2 regions of the Nocardioides sp. Leaf285 genome follow, and region 1 is predicted to be linked to the other one. Evidence: predicted binding sites of a transcription regulator. Region 1 holds the regulator's gene; the other holds the start of a gene.
The links. The regulator HrcA, encoded in region 1, represses chaperone genes, less so after heat shock. The targets are predictions, from matches to a motif close to TTGGCACTCGNNNNNNNCGAGTGCCAA.
Positions count from the first base shown of each region.

Region 2: the regulator HrcA is predicted to act here: its motif matches at 7,502-7,528, upstream of groES (co-chaperone GroES).

Region 1 covers NZ_LMNH01000003.1:799,068-810,283, forward strand. Annotated here, with positions in the region: gene hemW (radical SAM family heme chaperone HemW) at 1-1,095, shown strand, start outside; gene ASF47_RS12050 (DUF4870 domain-containing protein) at 1,088-1,510, opposite strand; gene ASF47_RS12055 (DUF3097 domain-containing protein) at 1,535-2,380, opposite strand; gene ASF47_RS12060 (hypothetical protein) at 2,429-2,626, opposite strand; gene ASF47_RS12065 (MBL fold metallo-hydrolase) at 2,730-3,590, opposite strand; gene ASF47_RS12070 (hypothetical protein) at 4,090-4,815, opposite strand; gene hrcA (heat-inducible transcriptional repressor HrcA) at 5,090-6,121, shown strand; gene dnaJ (molecular chaperone DnaJ) at 6,297-7,478, shown strand; gene ASF47_RS12085 (16S rRNA (uracil(1498)-N(3))-methyltransferase) at 7,486-8,226, shown strand; gene ASF47_RS12090 (Gmad2 immunoglobulin-like domain-containing protein) at 8,485-9,435, opposite strand; gene ASF47_RS12095 (histidine triad nucleotide-binding protein) at 9,613-9,951, shown strand; gene ASF47_RS12100 (hypothetical protein) at 9,989-10,273, opposite strand; gene ASF47_RS12105 (PhoH family protein) at 10,492-11,216, shown strand, end outside.
Region 2 covers NZ_LMNH01000003.1:281,875-293,090, reverse strand. Annotated here, with positions in the region: gene ASF47_RS09795 (GuaB3 family IMP dehydrogenase-related protein) at 1-1,041, opposite strand, end outside; gene guaB (IMP dehydrogenase) at 1,097-2,599, opposite strand; gene ASF47_RS09785 (GNAT family N-acetyltransferase) at 2,620-3,507, opposite strand; gene ASF47_RS09780 (hypothetical protein) at 3,652-5,199, shown strand; gene groL (chaperonin GroEL) at 5,298-6,923, opposite strand; gene groES (co-chaperone GroES) at 7,068-7,361, opposite strand; gene ASF47_RS09765 (class I SAM-dependent methyltransferase) at 7,585-8,778, shown strand; gene ASF47_RS09760 (cobalamin B12-binding domain-containing protein) at 8,775-9,917, opposite strand; gene ASF47_RS09755 (MBL fold metallo-hydrolase) at 10,008-10,649, opposite strand; gene ASF47_RS09750 (S-(hydroxymethyl)mycothiol dehydrogenase) at 10,646-11,216, opposite strand, start outside.

The DNA.
Region 1 (11,216 bases):
AACACCTACACCGCCGAGGAGCTCGGCCCCGCCGGGGGCGCCCCGGGGGCCTCGCGCTCGACGTACGCCGCCGCGGCGGTGGCCGAGGTCCGGCAGGCGCGACGGGTCCTCGGCGAGGTCGACCTGCCCGTGTCGACGGTCTTCTTCGGCGGCGGCACCCCCACGCTGCTCGACCCCGACGACCTCGGGGCGGTGGTGGAGGCGGTCGCCGAGGAGTTCGGGCTGGCCCCCGACGCCGAGATCACCACCGAGTCCAACCCCGACAGCGTCGACGCCGCCGACCTGGCTCGGCTGCGCGAGCTGGGTCTCAACCGCGTCTCCTTCGGCATGCAGTCGCAGGTGGGCCACGTGCTGCGGGTGCTCGACCGCACCCACGACCCCCGCCGCGTGCCGGCGGCGGTCGCGTGGGCCCGCGAGGCCGGCTTCGAGCAGGTCAGCCTCGACCTGATCTACGGCACCCCCGGGGAGAGCCTGGAGGACTGGGCCACCTCGGTCGACGCGGCCCTGGCCTGCGAGCCCGACCACGTCTCGGCGTACTCGCTCATCGTCGAGGACGGCACCGCCCTGGCCCGCCGGGTGCGCCGCGGCGAGCTGCCGATGCCCGACGAGGACGACCTGGCCGACAAGTACGCCCTCGTCGACGAGCGGCTGGTCGCGGCCGGGCTGGGGTGGTACGAGGTGTCGAACTGGGCCCGGGGCATGCCGGCCAGCGGAGCCCACCGCTGCCGCCACAACGAGCTCTACTGGACCGGGGCCGACTGGTGGGGCGTCGGTCCCGGCGCCCACTCCCACGTGGGGGGCGTGCGGTGGTGGAACGTCAAGCACCCCGTCGCCTACGCCGAGCGGATCGGCGCCGGGCTGAGCCCGGCGCACGCGCGCGAGGTGCTCTCACCGGAGGACCGTCGCGTCGAGCGGGTGCTGCTGGAGCTGCGGCTGCGCGAGGGCCTCCCGCTCGACGTCCTCGATGACGCCGGCGCCGCCGCCGTGCCGGGGCTGCGCTCGCGGGGCCTCGTGCGGGTCGAGGGTGACCGGGTCGTGCTCGAGGACGCGGCGCGCCTCGTCGCCGACGGCGTGGTGCGCGACCTGCTCAGCTGACCATGCGGATGGTCAGCGGGTAGCGGTAGAGCTCGCCGCGCGCCGAGCGCACCGAGCCGATGACGGTGAACACCAGCCAGACCAGCCCCACCACCGGCAGCAGCAGGAAGCCCACCAGCGCCAGGGCGAGCACGAGCGACACGACGCCGTAGATGAGGATGGAGAGCTGGAAGTTGAGGCTCTCGACCGACTGCTGCCGCACGTAGGGCGAGGTGCCGCCCTTGAGGAGCAGCACGAGCAGCGGGCCGAGGAACGACAGGGCCACGAAGGCCGCGACGAGGGCCGACCAGTGCGCCGCGCCGCCCCAGGTGCGCTCGTCGGGGGTCAGGCCGTCGGGCCCCGGGGTCTGGCCGTAGGGGGTCTGGCCGTAGGGCTGCTGGCCGTAGGGCGGTTGGCCGAAGGGCGGCTGGGACATGGGGCCTCCTGGTGCCGGTCGCGGTCAGTCGACCGTGACGAAGTCGATCAGCTCCTCGACCCTACCGAGCAGGGCCGGCTCGAGGTCGTCGTAGGAGGCCACCTTGCCCAGGATGTGCTTCCAGGCGCGCGCGATGTCGGCCTGGTCGCGGTGCGGCCAGCCGAGGTGCTGGCACACGCCCTTCTTCCACTCCACCGAGCGGGGGATCGTCGGCCAGGCCGCCAGCCCCAGGCGGTCGGGCTTCACGGCCTGCCAGACGTCGATGAAGGGGTGGCCGACGATCAGGACGTGCTTGCCTACCGCCGAGCGCGCGATGCCCTGGGCGATGCGGCTCTCCTTCGACCCCGGCACCAGGTGGTCGACCAGCACGCCCACGCGCCGCTGCGGCCCGGGCCTGAAGTCGACCAGGTGGTCGGCGAGGTCGTCGACGCCGCCGAGGAACTCCACGACGACCCCCTCGATGCGCAGGTCGTCGCCCCAGACCTTCTCCACCAGTTCCGCGTCGTGGCGGCCCTCGACGAAGATCCTGCTCTGCCGCGCGACGCGCGCCTTCGCCCTCGGCACGGCGACCGAGCCCGACGCGGTGCGCGTTGGCGCGGCGGGGGCACCCTTGCGGGCCGGGGCCACGAGGATGACGGGGCGCCCCTCCAGCAGGAAGCCGGGGCCCAGGGGGAAGGTGCGCCGCCTGCTGCGGCGGTCCTCCAGCGTCAGCGTGTGCAGGTCCCGGTCGACGGCGACGATCTCGCCGACCCAGTCGGTGGTGACTTCCTCGACCACGGCTCCGAGCTCCGCGGGCGCCTCGACCGCGCGGCCCCGCTTCGGGGCGCGCCAGTCGCCGGAGAGCACGTCGCCGCCGTACCGATCACTCATCGCAGCAGGCTAGGACGCCCGTCGCCGCGAGCCGGCCCGGCGCGCCGGTCAGTGCTGGGTGTCGGGTTCCTCACCGTCGTCGTCGCCGTCGGCCTCCGCGGCCGGCTTGCCGTCGTGGAGGAGGTCGCCGGCGTCCTCGCCGGCGGGCAGGCCCTCCGCGAGGGGGTTGTCGTCGCCGGGCACGAGGTCCTCGGGCAGCTGGTCGTCGGAGATGCCGGTCCTGGGCTCGTCGGGGGTCTCGCTCATGGGGCGACGCTAGTGCGCGGGGGGCGGGCGGTCGACCGCCCGGCGGGGTGGTGACGGGGTGGGGTGGTGACGGCGTGGTGCCGCGGCGGGGCTGGGGGGCGGGTCAGACGAGGGGGAGCCGGCGCGGGGTGCGCGGCAGCTGGGAGTAGCCGCGGGCGACCGCGTCGGCGAGGGTCGCGGCCGGGTAGGGCCACGCCCCCGTGGCCAGGGCCTCGGCCTCGGGCACGCCGCGGGCCACCAGGTCGCGGATCTCGGTGGCCACCAGGCCGATCTCGTTGCGCTGGACCTCGACGAAGTCGCGGTCGACCGGCGACCCGTGGCCGGGCACGACCACCGAGCGACCGGTGGTCAGCGACAGCACGACGTCGAGGCTCCAGGGCCACTCCAACGGGAACGAGTCGGCGCCGTACGCCGGCACCGCGCCGTCCCCGGCACCGGCGGGCGGCGCCTCCTCGACGAGGTCGCCGGCCAGCAGCACGTCGACGTCGGGCACCCGCACCACGAGGTCGCCCGCGGTGTGACCGCGGCCGGGGTGGACCAGCTCGAGGGCGCGGTCGCCCAGGTCCAGCACCGCGGCGGAGGAGAACACGTGGTCGGGCGCGACCACCTCGGTCGCGTGGACCTCCTCGGCGTGCTCGCCCCGGTAGTCGCCCGTGCCGCGCCGGGCGGCCTCGGTGAGCAGCGCGGCGGCCGTCTCGTGGGCGTGCACGGGCAGGGGCCCCCAGGCCTCGAGGAACGCCCCGGTGCCGAAGGCGTGGTCGTAGTGGTCGTGGGTGGTCACGACGGCCACCACCTCGCCCCGGCCGAGCGCACGGACGTCGTCGACCAGCGCGCGGCCCGAGGCCAGCGACCCGTGCGTGTCGACCACCACCAGGCCGCGCTCACCGCGCACCACCGTGACGTTGACGTCGCACCACGCGCGCCGTGAGATCCAGACGCGGTCGGCGATCTCCTCGAAGTCCATCGGCTCAACCTAGCCGGGCGCGGGGCGCGGGGCGCGGGACGCGGGACGCGGGGAGCGGGGTGCGGGGTGCGGGGCGCGCCGCGCAATTGCGCTGGTTGAGCAGGGTGGGGCCGTCGGGGTGGTCGCGGATCACGCAGACCGGTGGGCGTCGAGGGGTGCGCGCTGCGCAATTGCGCCGGTTGAGCAGGCTGGGGCCGTCGGGGTGGTCGCGGATCACGCAGACCGGTGGGCCTCGAGGGGTGCGCGCTGCGCAATTGCGCTGGTTCAGCAGGGTGTGGCCGCCGGGGTGGTCGCGGATCACGCAGACCGGTGAGCCCTGCGCCCTGCCCCCTCCGCAATTGCGCTGGTTGAGCAGGCTGGGGCCGCCGGGGTGGTCTCCGATCACGCAGACCGGCGAGCCCCGAGGCGTGCGCGCTGCGCAATGGCGCTGGTTCGGCGGCTCAGGACCCCTGCTGTCCGCTCCGACCGGGCGACCCCGACCGCGCGAGGGTCGGAGCGGTCAGCAGATGCCGGCGCCGAGCTCGCGCCGCAGCATCGCGGCCAGCTCCACGGGCGTGCGCGCGGCGCGGGGGAAGACCAGGCGGGTGACGTGGGCGCCGGCGTCGTCGATCCAGCGCACGTCGACCCCGCCGGCGGTGAGCTCGGCCAGCTCGGCGGCGATGAGGCGCTCGACGGGCACGCCGGCGGCCAGGGCGACCGAGGCGCGCAGCTCCTCGGGGTGGCAGCGGCCCGCGTGCTCCACGCAGCGCTGCAGGTAGCCGCGGTTGAGCGCGTGGGCGGGCGCGGCGTACTCCTCGACAGGCACGGCCAGCGAGGTGGCGACGCCGTCGGGGCCGGTGAGCTGGAGGGCGACCTGCTCGGGCACCAAGCGCACGACCTGCCGCTCGTCCTCGCAGCAGGGGCAGGCCTCCAGGCCGGCCAGGGAGAGGCGGCCCGAGACCGTCACCGAGGGAGGCCGCGCGCCGGCGGGGCCGGCGAGGGCGCTGTCGACGGTGAGCACGGCCCCGGCGCCACGGGCGGCGGCCAGGGCGAGGTCGCCGGCGGGGGAGCAGGTGAAGGTCGGCACGCCGTCGCGCTCGGCCATGCCCAGGGTGTCGTCGCGCAGCACGTCGGGGGCGCCCTCGACGACCAGCCCGGCGTCGGTGGCGCACGACAGGACCGCGCGCGCCTCGGCCGCGACCAGGTAGGGGTCGTGGAGGGGACGGGTCGAGCTCTCGGCGGTCATGCTGCCTCCGATCGGCGGGCGGTCCTGGGTCGGACGCCGTGACGGGTGGTCGTTGTTAGGTGAGCCTAACCTACTCGGGTCGTCCGGGGGAGGGGCTCTCCGAGTCGGGTCCGCCACACGCGCCGGAGCGCGGACGCCCGGCGGCCGACGCGGTCCACGCCCGGGCTGCCGTGAGGGACCCGACCTTGTAGAGTTGGCACTCCACGGAATCGAGTGCCAATCGAGCGCGGCCGGGTGCCAGAGGCCCCGGACCGGGCCGGCGGGAGGAGGCGGGATGCAGGAGGACCGCAGGCTCGCCGTGCTGCGAGCCATCGTGGAGGACTACGTCGCCACCGACGAGCCGGTCGGCTCCAAGGCGCTCGTCGAGCGGCACGGGCTGGGCGTCTCCTCGGCCACCGTGCGCAACGACATGGCCGTGCTGGAGGACGAGGGCTACATCACCCAGCCCCACACCAGCGCCGGCCGCGTGCCGACCGACAAGGGCTACCGGCTCTTCGTCGACCGGCTCACCACGGTCAAGCCCATGAGCACCGCCGAGCGCCGGGCCATCTCCACCTTCCTCGACGGCGCCGTCGACCTCGACGACGTGGTGCAGCGCAGCGTGCGGCTGCTCTCCCAGCTGACCCGGCAGGTGGCCGTGGTGCAGTACCCCACGCTGTCGCGCTCCACCGTGCGCCACGTCGAGCTGGTCTCCCTGGGCGCCCACCGGCTGCTCGTCGTGCTGATCCTCAGCACCGGGCGCGTCGAGCAGCGCGTAGTCGAGCTCGAGGGGGAGCTCGACGACGAGGAGCTGGCCGAGCTGCGCTCGCTGGTGCTGCGCACCGTCACCGGCGCCACCATCGCCGAGGCCCTCGTGGCCCTGCGCGCCCTCGGCGAGGCCGGCGACCCCGACGGCCGGGGCCCGAGCGCAGCCACCGTGCAGGTGGTCGAGGTGCTCGTGGACTCGATGAGCGACCACCGCAACGACGCCCGCGTCGCCGTCGGCGGCGCAGCGAACCTCGCGAGGTACGGCGACAGCTTCGACTCCGCCGTGCGCCCGCTGCTCGAGGCCCTCGAGGAGCACGTCGTGCTGCTCAAGCTGCTGGGGGAGTCGGGCACCGGCGGGCTCGTCACGGTGCGCATCGGCGCCGAGGGCCCCTACGAGGAGCTGTCCTCGACCAGCGTCGTCTCCACCGGCTACGGCCCCCGCGAGGAGTCGCTGGCCACGCTCGGCATCGTGGGTCCCACCCGCATGGACTACCCGGGCACGATGGCTGCGGTGCGCGCGGTCGCCCGCTACGTCTCCCGCATCCTCGACGAGGCCTGAGCAGGCCCTCGCCGGCCGGGCCCGCGGGCCCGCCCCGCACCCGGGGCCCCCGAGCGCCCGCGCCCCACCAGACCAGCACGCCAGACCAGCACGCCAGACCAGCACGCCAGACCAGCACGCCAGAGCACGACGCACGACCAGCACGCACCACCCGGACGACGACGAAGGACCATCAGTGAGCCAGGACCTGTACGACCTCCTCGGGGTCGCCCGCGACGCGGACGGCGACGCGATCAAGAAGGCCTACCGCCGACTGGCGCGCCAGCTGCACCCCGACGTCAACCCCGACCCCGAGTCGCAGGAGAAGTTCAAGCAGGTCTCGATGGCCTACGAGGTGCTCTCCGACCCGCAGAAGCGCTCCTCCTACGACCGCGGCGCAGACCCCTTCGGTGGGGGCGGCCAGGCCGGCTTCGGGCAGGGTGCCGGGTTTTCCTTCACCGACATCATGGACGCGTTCTTCGGAGGCGGCGGTCAGGGCGGTGGCCAGGGCCGTGGTCCGCGCCCGCGCGTTCGTCGGGGGCAGGACGCGCTGATCCGCCTCGAGGTCGACCTCGCCGACGCCGCCTTCGGCGTCACCCGCGAGATCAAGGTCGACACCGCGGTGCTGTGCTCGACCTGCCACGGCGACGGCGCCGCACCGGGCAGCCAGCCGGTGCCGTGCGAGACCTGCCGGGGCCAGGGCGAGGTCGCCCAGGTGCAGCGGTCGTTCCTCGGCGAGATCCGCACGCTGCGCCCCTGCGCGGCCTGCCGCGGCTTTGGCACGATCATCCCCGACCCGTGCCGGGAGTGCTCCGGCGACGGCCGGGTGCGCTCGCGTCGCTCGCTGACGGTCAAGATCCCTGCGGGCGTCGACACCGGCACCCGCGTGCAGCTGACCGAGCAGGGCGAGGTCGGGCCGGGCGGCGGCCCCGCCGGTGACCTCTACGTCGAGATCCACGTGGCCGAGCACCCGACCTTCCGCCGCCACGGCAACGACCTCCAGTGCACCGTCACGGTGCCGATGACGGCGGCCGCGCTCGGCACCACGATCACGCTGCCGACCCTGGAGGCCGACGTCGTGGCCGATCCCGAGGAGCCCACTGAGCTGGAGACCAGCTTCGAGATCGAGGTCCGCCCCGGCACCCAGTCGGGCACCGAGCAGGTGCTGCGCGGGCGCGGTGTGCCCGGGCTGCGGGGCGGCCGGGGCGACCTCGTCGTCACCATCGCCGTCGAGACCCCCGGTCGCCTCGACGCGCGCCAGGAGGAGCTGCTGCGCGAGCTCGCCGCGCTGCGGGGCGAGGAGGCCCCCACGGGGTCGGTGCGCCCCGGCACCAAGTCGGTCTTCGGCCGCCTGCGCGACGCCTTCAACCCGCACTGAGCCGGCCGTGTCGCTGCCGGTGCACCTCGTCGAGACCCTCGCCCACGCCCGGGTGGGGGCGCCCGTCGCGCTCGAGGGCGACGAGGCCCACCACGCCGTCGCCGTACGCCGGATGCGTGTCGGTGAGCGCCTGGTGCTGACCGACGGCCGCGGGCGCACTGTCGTGGCCGCCGTGACGGCCACGGCCAAGCGGTCGCTGGAGGCCGTCGTGGAGGAGGTGGCCGACCACCCCGAGCCCGCGCCGTCGGTCACGGTGGTGCAGGCCCTGCCCAAGGGCGACCGGGGCGAGCTGGCCGTGGAGGTGCTGACCGAGGTCGGCGTCGCGGAGGTGGTGCCCTGGGCCGCGGCGCGGTCGGTCGCGGTGTGGAAGGGCGAGCGGGCCGAGAGGTCGCTGGCGCGCTGGCGGGCCACGGCCCGGGAGGCCGCCAAGCAGGCGCGCCGCCCCTGGCACCCGCAGGTCCCCCCGCTCACGCGCACCCAGGACGTCTGCGCCCTCGTCGCGGCGGCCGACCTGGCCGTGGTGCTCCACGAGGAGGCCACCGAGGCGCTCTCGGCGCTGAGCGTGCCGGCCTCCGGTCGCCTCGTCGTGGTCGTCGGCCCCGAGGGCGGCCTGACCGAGGAGGAGGTCGCGGCCCTCGTCGCGGCCGGCGCCCGCTCGGTGCGCCTGGGCGCCGAGGTGCTACGCACGTCGACCGCAGGGCTCGCCGCCGTCGCGGCACTGCTGGCGGCCACGCCTCGCTGGGGCTGAGCCCCACCACCTCGCGGGGCCGACGTCAAGTTGGGTACTCGCGCTGCCGGCGGGGTACCGTCCCCGTCGTCTCCGCCGCCCTGGGCGGACTTCCCCCGGTTCTGTCCCGGCGCGGGCTCCGGAGACGGCTCGACCCCGGCCTCGATGTGTGAGGCCGGGGTCGAGCGCCGCAGACGGTCCGGACCCGGAAAAGGCCCCCACGCCACGAGGCCGGAGCGTCTGCCCTGGTGCTTCGGAGTCGTGCTGCGGGTGGATTGGTCAGCCGACGGTGAAGTCCTTGGAGTCCTCGGTGGGGCCGGGGCCCTCGCCGCCGGCGTCGTCGGTCGACGCGACGAAGGTGTAGTCGCCGGGCTCCAGCGAGGACAGGTCGACCTCGGTCGTCCACGGGAAGAGCCGGCCCATGAAGCCGTCGGCGGTGGCGAACCCGTCGAGCACGACCTCGCCGGAGGCGTCGCGCACCTCCCACGGCACGGTCGCCTCGAAGGAGCTGGCCAGGCCCGAGGCCGTGACCGTGCCCGACAGGGTCGCGCCCTGCTCGGGCGCCGTGACGTTGACCAGGCCCAGCACCGAGAGCTGCGGCGCCTGCTTGACGCCCGCGGAGGTGTCGACCCCGAAGAGCGTCGAGGGCTCGCCGTCGAGCTCCGCGCGCAGCGGCGCCCGCTCCTGCTGCACCCCCTGCAGCGTGTAGACCACCTGCTGCACCGCGAGGCGGGCCTCGCGCGCCGACAGGCCGCCGCGCTCGGCCCACGAGGCGTCGGGCAGGGAGACCACGAAGGCGTCGCCGTCGTAGGAGACGGAGGAGAAGGTGCCGGCGGGCACGAGCGAGCGGTAGTCGGGGTCGGTGGCCTCGCCGGTGGTGACGAGGTCGGCGGCGGCCTGGAGCGGGTCGCCGGAGACCTGGTGGAACTCGCGGAACAGCCGCGGGCCCTGCGGGGCGTCGGCCACGAAGTAGGTCGGCACCGTCTCCGAGCCGGGGTCCTGGCTCGGCTCCTCGGAGGCGCTGGCGGTCGGGGCGCTGGCGCTGGGGGAGGTGGTGGGCTCCTCGCTGCCGCTGGGCGACTCCGAGGGGGTCGTGGAGGCGGTGGCGCTGTCGGAGGCCGTCGGGTCGCCGGCGGTGTCGTCGTCGGCGCCGCAGCCCGCGAGCACGCAGGCGCCGAGGGCGAGGGTGCCACCGACGGTGGCGAGACGGGTCCAGGGGGAAGCGGTCATGGGTCCATCCTCAGGGTGGGAGCCGGTCCAGCGCTGGAGGCGGGGGGCTCGCGTGTCGGGTCGGTGCTGGTGCGGGGTCGGCGCAGGTGAGACGCTCGGGGCGCCCCCGGGGTTGCGCCGGCGGCACGACCGAGCGGTCCCGCCGGGGCCCGACGCACCCCACCGACGGAGGGCCCCGTGGCCGACTGCCTGTTCTGCAAGATCGTGGCGGGGGAGGTGCCGGCCGAGGTGGTGCACGTCACGGAGCGCACGGTGGCCTTCCGCGACCTCAACCCCCAGGCGCCGACCCACGTGCTCGTCGTGCCGCGCGAGCACCACGCCAACGCCGCCGAGCTGGCCGCGGGCGACCCGCAGGCCTCGGCCGAGCTGGTGACGACCGCGGCCGCGGTGGCCACGGCCGCGGGCCACGACGACTACCGCCTGGTCTTCAACACCGGCGCCGACGCGGGCCAGACGGTCTTCCACACCCACCTGCACCTGCTCGCGGGTCGCTCGATGACCTGGCCGCCCGGCTGAGCCGGTCGGCGGGGCGGACCCGGGCCGGCGCGCCCGGTCAGCCGGGCAGCACGGCGAGCACGAGGCGCAGCACGTAGAAGAACACCGGCAGGCCGAAGACCACGAGCATCACCCAGGCGGTGATCTTGTGCAGCGGCTTGCTGGGGTCGAGCGAGCCTGCGAAGTCGAGCAGGGCCCCCTCCTGCGTGTGGTGGGTCAGCCCCATGCCGCGGGCGTGGCCGGGGAGGTGGTGACCGGGGAACCAGTACGGCTCGGTGTCGTCGTCGTGGTCGTCGGGGTCCTCGTCGGGCCACTGCTCGACGTGCGCGTCCGGACCGGCCATGCGCCCACCGTACGCCGCGCCCGCGGCTCCCAGCGAGGAACCCGCTGGGCTGGTCGGGCGGCGCGCCGTACGATGGAACGGCCGCACCGCCGACCACGAGAGGCGCCCCGACCGGGGCATCCATGACCGAGAGCACCCCCCGCGACCTCGACGCCCCGCAGAGCCCGTCCGTCGCCCACCAGACCCGGCACACCGTGGTCGTCCCGAACAGCATCAACATGGTCAGCCTCCTGGGGGCCGGCGACGAGCACCTCGCGCTCATCGAGCGGGCCTTCGACGCCGAGATCCACGTGCGGGGCAACCGGATCACCTTCCTCGGCGAGCCCGGCGAGGTCGCGCTGGCCGAGCGCCTGCTCGACGAGCTGGTGACGATCATCCGCACCGGCCAGGGCGTCACCGCGGAGACCGTCGAGCGCGTGCTCGGCATGCTGCGCGCCGAGACCACCGAGCGTCCCGCCGACGTGCTGAGCATGAACATCCTCAGCAACCGCGGCCGCTCGATCCGGCCCAAGACGCTGAACCAGAAGCGCTACGTCGACTCCATCGACAAGCACACCATCACCTTCGGCATCGGCCCGGCCGGCACGGGCAAGACCTACCTCGCCATGGCCAAGGCCGTGCAGGCGCTGCAGTCGAAGGAGGTCACCCGGATCATCCTGACCCGTCCGGCCGTCGAGGCCGGCGAGCACCTGGGCTACCTGCCGGGCACGCTGAGCGAGAAGATCGACCCCTACCTGCGCCCGCTCTACGACGCGCTGCACGACATGATGGACCCCGAGTCGATCCCCAAGCTGCTCGCGGCCGGCACCATCGAGGTGGCACCGCTGGCCTACATGCGCGGTCGCACCCTCAACTCCTCCTTCATCATCCTCGACGAGGCGCAGAACACGACGCCGGAGCAGATGAAGATGTTCCTGACCCGGCTGGGCTTCGGCTCGAAGAT
Region 2 (11,216 bases), 520 kb from region 1:
GCGCTTGAGGGCGCCGATGAGGTTCATCGTGCCGTCGGCGACCCGCGAGGGGCCGAAGAGGATCTCCTCGAGGGTGCCGACGGTCTCGAACTGCACGCGCCGACCGCGCGGCAGCTCGGCGTGGTGGGCCTCGGTGCCCCAGTGGAAGCCGTGGCCCGGCGCGTCGGTGGCGCGGGCGAAGGGAGAGCCGACCATGACCGCGTCGGCCCCGCAGGCGATGGCCTTGGCGACGTCGCCGGACTGGCCGATCGACCCGTCGGCGATGACGTGGACGTAGCGCCCGCCGGACTCGTCGAGGTAGTCGCGGCGCGCCGCGGCCACGTCGGCCACGGCGCTGGCCATGGGCACGGCGATCCCGAGCACGGTGCGGGTGGTGTGGGCGGCCCCGCCCCCGAAGCCGACCAGCACGCCGGCGGCACCGGTGCGCATCAGGTGCAGCGCGGCCTGGTGGGTCGCGCAGCCGCCCACGATCACCGGCACGTCGAGCTCGTAGATGAACTCCTTGAGGTTCAGCGGCTCGGCCTGGCTGGAGACGTGCTCGGCCGAGACCGTCGTGCCCCGGATGACGAACATGTCGACACCCGCGTCGACCACGGCCTTGGCGAACTCCTTGGTGCGCTGCGGCGACAGCGAGCCGGCCACGGTCACCCCGGCCTCGCGCACCTCGCGCAGCCGCTCGGTGATGAGCTCGGGCTTGATCGGCTCCTCGTAGATCTCCTGCATCCGGCGGGTGGCGTCGACGCCCTCCAGCCCCGCGACCTCGGCCAGCAGCGACTCGGGGTCCTCGTAGCGGGTCCAGATGCCCTCGAGGTTGAGGACGCCGAGGCCGCCGAGGCGACCCAGCGCGACGGCGGTCGCCGGCGACATCACCGAGTCCATGGGTGCCGCGAGCACCGGGAGGTCGAAGCGGTAGGCGTCGATCTGCCAGTGGGTGCTGACCTCCTCGGGGTCGCGGGTGCGCCGCGAGGGCACGATCGCGATGTCGTCGAAGGAGTAGGCACGCCGGGCGCGCTTGGCCCGGCCGATCTCGATCTCGGTCACCGGGGAAGGCTACTAGAGGTGCGCCGGGGCCCCGACGTGCAGGAGGCCCGGCGGATCAGCGGCCGGTGTAGTTCGGAGCCTCGACGGTCATCTGGACGTCGTGGGGGTGGCTCTCCTTGAGCGAGGCCGAGGTGATCCGCACGAAGCGGCCCTTGTCCTGCAGCTCGGGGATGGTGCGCGCACCGACGTAGAACATCGACTGGTTGAGCCCGCCGATGAGCTGGTGGGCCACCGCCGAGAGCGGACCGCGGTAGGCCACCTGGCCCTCGATGCCCTCGGGCACGATCTGGTCGTCGCTGGTGACCTCGGCCTGGAAGTAGCGGTCCTTGGAGTAGGACTTCTTGCCGCGGCTCGACATCGCGCCGAGCGAGCCCATGCCGCGGTAGGCCTTGAACTGCTTGCCGTTGACGAAGACCAGGTCGCCGGGCGACTCCTCGCAGCCGGCCAGCAGCGAGCCGACCATGACCGACTCCGCCCCGGCCACGATCGCCTTGGCGATCTCGCCGGAGTGCTTCATGCCGCCGTCGGCGATCACCGGCACGCCGGCGGGGGCGCAGGCCAGCGAGGCCTCGTAGACCGCCGTCACCTGGGGCACGCCGACCCCGGTCACGACGCGGGTGGTGCAGATCGAGCCCGGGCCCACGCCGACCTTGACCGCGTCGGCGCCGGCGTCGACGAAGGCCTGGGCGCCCTCGCGGGTCGCGACGTTGCCGCCGATGACCTGCACGTGGCGGGTCGCGGGGTCGCCCTTGAGGCGCGCGACCATGTCGAGCAGGAGGCGCACGTTGCCGTGGGCGGTGTCGGCGACCAGCACGTCGACCCCGGCCTCGACCAGGGTGGTGGCCCGCTCCCAGGCGTCGCCGAAGTAGCCGATGGCCGCGCCGACCATGAGCCGTCCGGCGCCGTCGTAGGAGGCGTGGGGGAACTGCTCGCCCTTGACGAAGTCCTTCACGGTGATCAGGCCGGCCAGGCGGCCCGCGTCGTCGACCAGCGGGAGCCGCTCGCGCTTGTGCTTGCGCAGCAGCAGCGTGGCGTCGTCGCGCGAGATGCCGACGTGGCCGGTGATGAGCGGCATCGGCGTCATCATCTCGTCGACCTTGGTCGTCGCCCACTCCGCGACCGGGGTGAAGCGCAGGTCGCGGTTGGTGATGATGCCGAGCAGGCGGTTGTCGGTGTCGACCACCGGCAGGCCGGAGACGCGGTACTCCCCGCAGATGCGGTCGAGGTCCTCCAGCGTCGCGTCGGGGCCGATGGTGACGGGGTTGGAGATGATGCCGGTCTGGGTGCGCTTCACGAGGTCGACCTGGTAGGCCTGGTCCTCGATGGAGAGGTTGCGGTGGAGCACGCCGAGGCCGCCCTCGCGGGCCATGGCGATGGCCATGCGCGACTCGGTGACGGTGTCCATGGCCGCGCTCACGAGCGGGACCTTGAGCGAGATCTCGCGGGTCAGCCGCGAGGTCGTGTCGATGTCGGCCGGCGCCAGGTCGGAGTGACCGGGCAGCAGCAGGACGTCGTCGTAGGTCAGCCCGAGGGCGGCGAACTTGTCAGGGAGCTCCACCCCCCAAGCCTAACCGCGGGTCAGCCGGGAAGCGGCTTCAGGTCGCGCACGGGGACCCTGACGCTCAGCACGTCGGCGGCCATCCTGATCCGCCCCCGCATGCCCGCGGCCAGCACCATCGGCAGCACCGCCTGGTTGTCGGAGCGGGTGGTGAGCAGGATCTCGTCGGCGCCGAGCATGTGGGCCAGCCTCGAGGCGTCCACGAGCAGGCGCGTGCCGATGCCGCGGCGCTGGAAGCCGGGGTCGACCCGCAGCGCCACCGGGCGCACCACCGCCCCGTCGTCGCCGGGCACCGGGTCGTGGACGGTGGCCAGACCCACCACGACGCCGTCGAGCACGGCCGAGACCGAGGCACCGTCCACGGCGTACTCCGGGGTCACCCCGCCGCCCAGGCGCCGGCCCGGGCTGGTCGTGCCGATGGCCGCCGACTCACGGCTGCGCTGGAGCACGTCGCTGACCAGGTCGGCCATGGCCGCGCCGCGGGCGCGCTCGGTCTCGGTGAAGGGCGCCGCCCGGCGCACCTGCACCTGCACGTCGCCCACCGTCAGCTCCAGGGAGTCCTGCGGCGGGCCGTCACCCGGCGCGGGGTCGGACTCGGCGTCGAAGAGGCGGGCGACCACCTCGGGGAAGGAGGTCGGGCGGGCCAGGATCGTGCGCGCCGCCTGGACGTAGCGGGTCGGCTGGTCGGAGAGGGCGGCGGCCGAGCACGGGGTCGCCGACACGTAGGTCCACCCCGACCCCTCGACGAGCAGCGCGAGGTCGTGGACGTCCCAGCCCTCGGGGGTGCGCATCACGAGCTCGTCGGTCACGGCGTCGGCGCCCGGGAAGATCTGCAGACCCAGGATGTTGACCCCCGCCTCGCCGCAGCGCTGGGCCAGGCGGGCGAGCCCGCCGGGACGGTCGGGCATGGTCGTGCGCACTCTCCACAGCATGTCGCCCACGCTCGCCGCCGCGCGTTGCCGGGAGGGATCGGGGATGTTTCGGGCGTGCAACGGCTGCTCGCAGCGTTGCGGTGCGACGTGGGCGGCCCCTCGCCTGAGAGGCTGTCGCCCATGACGACGGCACCTGCGCGCGCGCTGGCGCCGTCCGTGGTCCACCGCGTGGTGCACCGCGTCGGCGCGGCCGTCGAGTCACGCTGGACCGTGCCGCTGGCGGCCGTGCTCGTGGTGCTGCTGCGCCTGCCCGGTCTCTCGCGGCCCGTGCGGGCCGACGAGGCCGGCTTCCTGCTGGTCGCCCGCTCCTGGGACCCCTCCCCCGACAGCGTCTACGGACGCTACTTCGTCGACCGGCCCCCGTTGCTCATCGAGGTCTTCCGGCTCTCCGACCTCCTCGGGGGGCCGCTGTTCATCCGGGTGCTGGGCGCGCTGGCCGCCGCCCTGCTGGTCGTGGCCGCGGCCCGCACCGCCCGGCTCGTGGCCGGGGAGCGCGCCGCCGGGTGGGTGGCGGTCGCGGTGGCCGCGATGAGCGCCAACACGCTCATCGACGCCGTCGCGGTCAAGGGCGAGCTCCTCGGCGTGCCCTTCGTGATGGCGGGCTGCTGGCTCTCGCTGCTCGCCCTGCGGCGCGACTCGGCCGCCCTGGCCTTCCTGGCCGGCGTGCTCGCCTGCACCGCGGTCGGCTTCAAGCAGAACCTCGCCGGCGGCCTGGCCTTCGCCGGCGCGCTCCTCCTCGCCTCCCTGCTCACCCGGGCCGTCGCCCCCGGCACCTTCGCCCGCCTCGCACTCGCCGGGCTGGCCGGCGCCGCCACCCCCGTCGCCGCCACGGTGGCGTGGGCGTGGTCGCAGGGCGTGCGCCTCGACGTGCTCTGGTACGCCGTCTACGGCTTCCGCTCCGACGCCGCCGTGGCGCTGGCCGGCGAGGCCACCGGCGAGCCCGCGACGCGGCTGGCCACCCTCGTGCTGAGCGCCGTCGGGGCCGGGATGCTGCTCATCGTCGCCGGCTTCGTGGTGCACGTGCGTGGCGAGTGGGCCGGCGACCCCGCCCTCACCGCCGCGACCGCCACCCTGGTCCTCTTCGACGTCACCGCGCTGGTGCTCGGCGGCAGCTTCTGGCGCGACTACCTGCTGGCCCTGCTCCCGGCCACGGCGCTGTGCGCCGCCCTGCTGGTGCGCCACGGGTCGCGGCGCGGCCTGCGCATGCGGGCGGTGATCCTCGGCGCGGCCGCCTCCACCGTCGTCTGCCTGCTGGGGTGGGTCGTGATCCAGGCCAGCGGGCTGCAGGAGTTCGACGAGGTGCGCACCGGGCAGGCCGTCGGGCGGGCCGCCGCTCCCGGCGACACGATGGTCGTCTTCGGGGGGCGCGCCGACCTCCAGCTGGCGAGCGGCATGGCCTCGCCGTACGAGCACCTGTGGAGCCTGCCGATGCGCACCCTCGACCCCGACCTCGCCGACCTGGGCGCGGTGGTCGCCGGACCGGAGCGTCCGACGTGGATCGTGGAGTGGGTCGACTTCACCACGTGGAGCCCGGCCGGCGGTGCGGCGCTCGCCGACCTCGTCGGGAGCGAATACGTCGCGCACGGTGCGGGCTGCGGCGACGAGGGCCGCACCGTGTGGCTGCTCCGCGGCGTCGAGCGCCCGGCGGTCGCGCCCGACTGCGGCTGACCTGACCGGCCTGCCGACCGGGCCCGCCGCAGACGACGACGGCGCCGGGCCCCGTGAGGGACCCGGCGCCGCCGGTGGATCAGGTGGTGCCTAGCGGCTCAGTGGCCGTGCCCGTGGCCGTGGCCGCCGCCCGCGGGGGCGTCGTCCTCGTCCTCGGGCTTCTCGACGATGAGCGTCTCGGTCGTCAGCAGCATCGCCGCGATCGAGGTGGCGTTGACCAGCGCGGAGCGGGTCACCTTGACCGGGTCGAGCACGCCCTGGGCGACCAGGTCGCCGTAGGTGTCGGTGGCGGCGTTGTAGCCGTTGCCGACGCCCATCTCGCGGACCTTGGTGGTGACGACGTAGCCGTTGACGCCACCGTTCTCCGCGATCCAGCGCAGCGGCTCGTCGGCCGACTTGCGCACGATGCGCACGCCGACGGCCTCGTCGCCGGTGAGGCCGAGGTCGCCCTCGAGCACGGACACCGCGTGGATGAGGGCCGAGCCGCCACCGGCGACGATGCCCTCCTCGATCGCGGCGCGCGTCGCGGAGACGGCGTCCTCGATGCGGTGCTTCTTCTCCTTCAGCTCCACCTCGGTGGCGGCGCCGACCTTGATCACGCAGACACCGCCGGCCAGCTTGGCGAGGCGCTCCTGGAGCTTCTCGCGGTCCCAGTCGGAGTCGGTGTTCTCGATCTCGGCCTTGATCTGGTTCACGCGACCCTCGACGGCGGCGGCGTCGCCGGCGCCGTCGACGATGGTGGTGTTGTCCTTGGTGACCACGATGCGGCGGGCCTGGCCCAGCACCTCGAGGCCGACCTGGTCGAGCTTGAGCCCGACCTCGGGGGCGACGATCTCGCCACCGGTCAGCGTCGCGATGTCCTGCATCATCGCCTTGCGGCGGTCACCGAAGGCGGGGCTCTTCACCGCGACGGCGTTGAAGGTGCCGCGGATCTTGTTCACGACCAGGGTCGAGAGGGCCTCGCCCTCGACGTCCTCGGCGAGGATGAAGAGCGGCTTGCCGGCGGCGATGACCTTCTCCAGCAGCGGCAGGAGCTCGGCGATCGCCGAGATCTTGCCCTGGTGCAGGAGGATGTAGGGGTCGTCGAGGACGGCCTCCATGCGCTCGGGGTCGCTGACGAAGTACTGCGACAGGTAGCCCTTGTCGAACTGCATGCCCTCGGTGAAGTCGAGCTCGGTGCCCATGGAGTTGGACTCCTCGACGGTGATGACACCGTCCTTGCCGACCTTGTCGAAGGCCTGCGAGAGCAGGTCGCCGATGACCTTGTCACGGCTCGAGATCGTGGCCACGGAGGCCATGTCCTCGACCGAGTCGACCTCGCGGGCGGCGTCGCGCAGGGCGTCGCCGACGGCGGCCGCGGCGAGGTCCATGCCCCGCTTGAGGCCCATCGGGTTGGCGCCGGCCGCGACGGCCCGCAGGCCCTCGTGGACCATGGCCTGGGCGAGCACGGTGGCGGTGGTGGTGCCGTCACCGGCGACGTCGTTGGTCTTGGTGGCGACCTCCTTCGTCAGCTGCGCGCCGAGGTTCTCGAAGGGGTCGTCGAGCTCGATCTCACGGGCGACGGTCACACCGTCGTTGGTGATGGTCGGCGCGCCCCACTTCTTGTCGAGGACGACGTAGCGGCCCTTGGGGCCGAGCGTCACCTTGACGGCGTTGGCGAGGGCGTCGACGCCCCGCTCGAGGGCGCGGCGGGCGCTCTCGTCGAACTCAAGAATCTTGGGCATGCGTTCTCCTTAGAAGCACGAGGCTTTCAAGCACTGGCCTGACGTGCCTGGCGCCCGGCTGGCGAGGCGCCGCCGCGACGACGACCGTGGAGCGAAGCGGGTCGTCGAGCGGCGGCAACGCTGCCAGCCGGGATGCCAGGTGCGTCAGGAGACGACGGCGAGGACGTCGCGGGCGGAAAGGATGAGGTACTCCTCGCCGGCGTACTTGACCTCGGTGCCGCCGTACTTGCTGTAGATGACCTTGTCGCCGACGGCGACGTCGAGCGGGACGCGGTTGCCCTTGTCGTCGATGCGGCCGGGGCCGATCGAGACGACCTCGCCCTCCTGGGGCTTCTCCTTGGCGGTGTCCGGGATGACCAGGCCGGAAGCCGTGGTCTGCTCGGCCTCGAGCGTCTTGACGACGATGCGGTCCTCGAGGGGCTTGATGTTGACCGACACGATGTCGACCTCCACTTTCGTCACTACTTGATGGCGGGTGGTGCACGTCTGGGTCCACCGCTCGCGTGGCACGCCGTCGCGGGGGTCGCGCTGCGCTGCGGGTGGCTGGCACACTCACGGGGAGAGTGCCAACCCAGAAACTAGCACTCGCTCACCCTGAGTGCCAGGGCCGGGGTCCCCCGCGGCTGCGGCGGCACCCGGACGGCCTGACAGGATCGCGGCCATGGACCTCGACGACCTGCGGTGGCTGCTCACCGACGACGGCCAGGCCCTGCTCGCCGAGGCGGTGGCCGTCCTGCGGGCCGGGCCCGCGACGCCGGACCCGCTGCGGGTCTCGGCCTCGCTGCGCCGGCGCCACCCCGGGACCGACCCCGCCCACGTCGCCGCGGCGCTCACCCAGGCCACGCTGCGCCGCCGCGCCGAGGCCAAGCTGGGAGAGGACGCCCGGCTGCTCTACTTCACCCCCGACGGCCTGGAGCAGGCGACCCGTCGCGCCGTCGCCGACCACCGCGCGGCCCGGCTGCGCGCCTTCGAGGCGATCTCGCTGGTCGACCTGGGCTGCGGCATCGGCGGGGACCTGATGGCGGGCGCCCGGGCCGGCATCGTCTGCGCGGGCGTCGACCTCGACCCGGTGCGGGTCGAGGTCGCGCGGGCCAACCTGGCCGCGCTGGGCCTCGACGGCGCGACCGTCGTCGCCGACGCCACCACGGTCGACACCTCCCCCTTCGACGTCGCCTTCGCCGACCCGGCGCGGCGCACCGCACGGGGTCGCACCTTCGACGTCGACGACTGGACGCCGCCCTGGTCGTTCGTCGAGGGCCTGCTGCGCCGCGACGCGTGCGTCAAGGTCGCGCCCGGGATCCCCCACGACCTCGTGCCCGAGGGCGTCGAGGCCGAGTGGGTCAGCGACCACGGGGAGGTCAAGGAGGCCGCCCTGTGGGCGGGCCGGCTGGCCACCACCCGCCGCCGGGCCACCGTCATCGGCGACGGCGGCCTGGCCACGCTCACCGACGAGGACGACCCCGGGGCTCCCGTGCGGTCCCTGGGGGCCTACCTCTACGAGCCCGACGGCGCCGTCGTGCGCGCCGGGCTCGTCACCGCCGTCGCCGCGGCGCACGCCGGTGACGGCGCGGGCCTGCTCGACCCCCACATCGCCTACCTCACCTCCGACTACGCGACCCGTACGCCGTTCGCGCGCGGCTACGAGGTGCTCGAGGAGCTGCCCTACCGCGAGAAGCAGCTGCGCGCGGCGCTGCGCGAGCGGGGCGTGGGCCGGCTGACCATCAAGAAGCGCGGCGTCGACGTGGTGCCCGAGCAGCTGCGCAAGCGGCTCGCGCTGCAGGGTGACGGCGAGGCCACCCTGGTGATGACCCGCGTGGCCGGCGAGGGCACCGCCCTGCTGGTGCGCCCGCTCTAGCCCGGGGCGTGCCCCGGCGCCGCCCCGGCCAGGTGGACCCGCGCCAGGGGGTGGCCGCGCAGCGGCTCGGCCAGCAGGCCCCACACCTCGGCGACCAGGCCGTCGGGGGCGCGGCGGGCCTCGAGCACGCGCTCGAGCCAGTCGCGCACCTCGATCATGATGGTCTCGTCGCCGACCACGAGGGCGGCGGCGAGGCAGCCGAGGACGTGGTCGACGTAGCCCGGGAAGTCGGTCCACCAGTCGGGGGCGCTGGAGGGCGCCCCGACCGCGACGTCGTGGCGGGCGGCGATCGCGCGCACGACGTAGGGCGCGATCTCGTGGTGGTAGTCGGCGATCCAGGCGGCCTCCACGTCGGCGGGCCCGGCCTCGGCGGGACCCGTCTGCGGCACCCGTGACGGGAGGGCGTCGATGACCCGCGCCGCCTCGCCCGGGGTGGCGGCGTAGGCGGTCGCGCCGAGCGCGAGGGCGCGGGTCTCGTCGCCCCCGAAGGCCTGGCCGCCCACCACCACGGGGATGCCGATGGCCCGGATGGAGCTGAAGAGCGACTTCTGCCCGGCCAGCGAGGAGGTGAGCGAGGCGCTGAAGAGCACCGCCCGGGGCTTGAGGCTGAGGATGTCGTGCAGGAGCCCGGCGGGCTCGGGGTCACCGCCGACGTAGGTGACGCGGTAGCCCGCGAGCAGCAGCGACTCGGCCACGATGAGCGCCGGGAGCGCGTGGCGCTCGTGCTCGAGGCAGGAGACGATGACCAGCGGCGCCGACGGGTCGGCCTCGGGGGCGAAGGAGCCCAGCCAGTGCACGAGGCCCTCGTTGATCGCGGTGGCCTGGTGCTCCTGGGCCACGCTCCACCCACCGGTCAGCCAGAGGTCGCCGATGCGGGCCTGGGCCGGCACGACGAGCCGCTCGATGACCTCCATGGGGGCGGCCCCGCCCTCGTGGCGCTCACGCACCACGGCCAGGGCGCCGTGGCGGTCGCCCGTCTCCAGCGCGGCCCAGTAGGTGGTCCACGCCGGCTCCCACTCCGGGTCGTCGACCGGGGCGAGGGCCACCGGGGGGAGGGTCGTCGTCGCGTCGTGGGTCGGGGGACCGCTCGCGTCGGTCGCCGGGTCGGGACCGGGGTCGTGCTGCACCTGCTGCTGCACCGTGCACCTCCTGGGGGGATCTCACGACTTTACCCAGGCCGACCCTGGCGGCCCTCGCCCGAGCGGGCGAGGGCCGCGGGTGGAGCGGGCTCAGCCCGCCAGGCCGGCGCGCTCGGCGCCGATGGTGGTGTCGTCGCCGTGACCGGTGTGGACCACGGTCTCGTCGGGCAGGGCGAGGAGCTTCTCGCGGATCGAGGCCTCGATGACGTCCTCGTCGCTGTAGGAGCGACCGGTGGCCCCCGGACCTCCCTGGAAGAGGGTGTCGCCGGTGAAGACGCACCCCAGCGCCGGGGCGTGGAAGCACACGGCCCCCGGGGCGTGGCCCGGCGTGTGCAGCGCCCGCAGGACCGTGCCCCCGACGAGGATCTCGAAGCCGTCGCCGAGGTCGACGTCCCACAGGTGGCCCTCGCCGTCCTCGGTGAGGTGGGTCAGGTCCCACAGCGGCTTGTCGTCGGGGTGCAGCATGATCGGCGCCACCACCCGCTCGCGCAGGGCCGGCGCGACCCGCGAGTGGTCGTCGTGGGCGTGGGTCAGCAGGATCGCCCGCACGGTGCGCTCACCCACCAGCGCCAGGATGTCCTCGACCGAGTGCGGGGCGTCGATGACGACGCACTCGGTGTCGTCGCCGACGACCCAGAGGTTGTTGTCGACCTGGTGGGTCTCGCCGTCGAGGCTGAAGGTGCCGCTGGAGACGGCGTGGTCGATCCGCACTCCCCCGGCAGCGCCGCTCACACGATCACCACCGAGCGCAGCACGCCGCCGTCGTGCATCTTGGCGAAGGCGGCCTCGACGTCGTCGATGCCGATCTCCTCGGTCACGAAGGCGTCGAGGTCGAGCCGGCCCTGCTGGTAGAGGTCGACGAGCATCGGGAAGTCGCGGCTGGGCAGGCAGTCGCCGTACCAGCTGGACTTCAGGGCGCCGCCGCGGCCGAAGACGTCGATGAGCGGGATCTCCGGCACGGTCATGTCGGGGGTCGGCACGCCGACCAGGACGACGGTGCCGGCCAGGTCGCGGGCGTAGAACGCCTGCTTCCAGGTCTCCGGGCGGCCCACGGCCTCGATGACGACGTCGGCGCCCTCGGCCCCGGCGTAGGTCTGGGCGCAGATCTCCTTGATGGCCTCCACCGGGTCGGTGGTCGAGGAGTCGACAGTGTGGGTGGCGCCGAGGGCCTTGGCGGTCTCGAGCTTGCCGGCGTCGATGTCGACGGCGATGATCGGGCTCGCGCCGGCCAGCGCGGAGCCCGCGATCGCGGCCACGCCCACGCCCCCGCAGCCGATGACCGCGACCGACTTGCCGCGG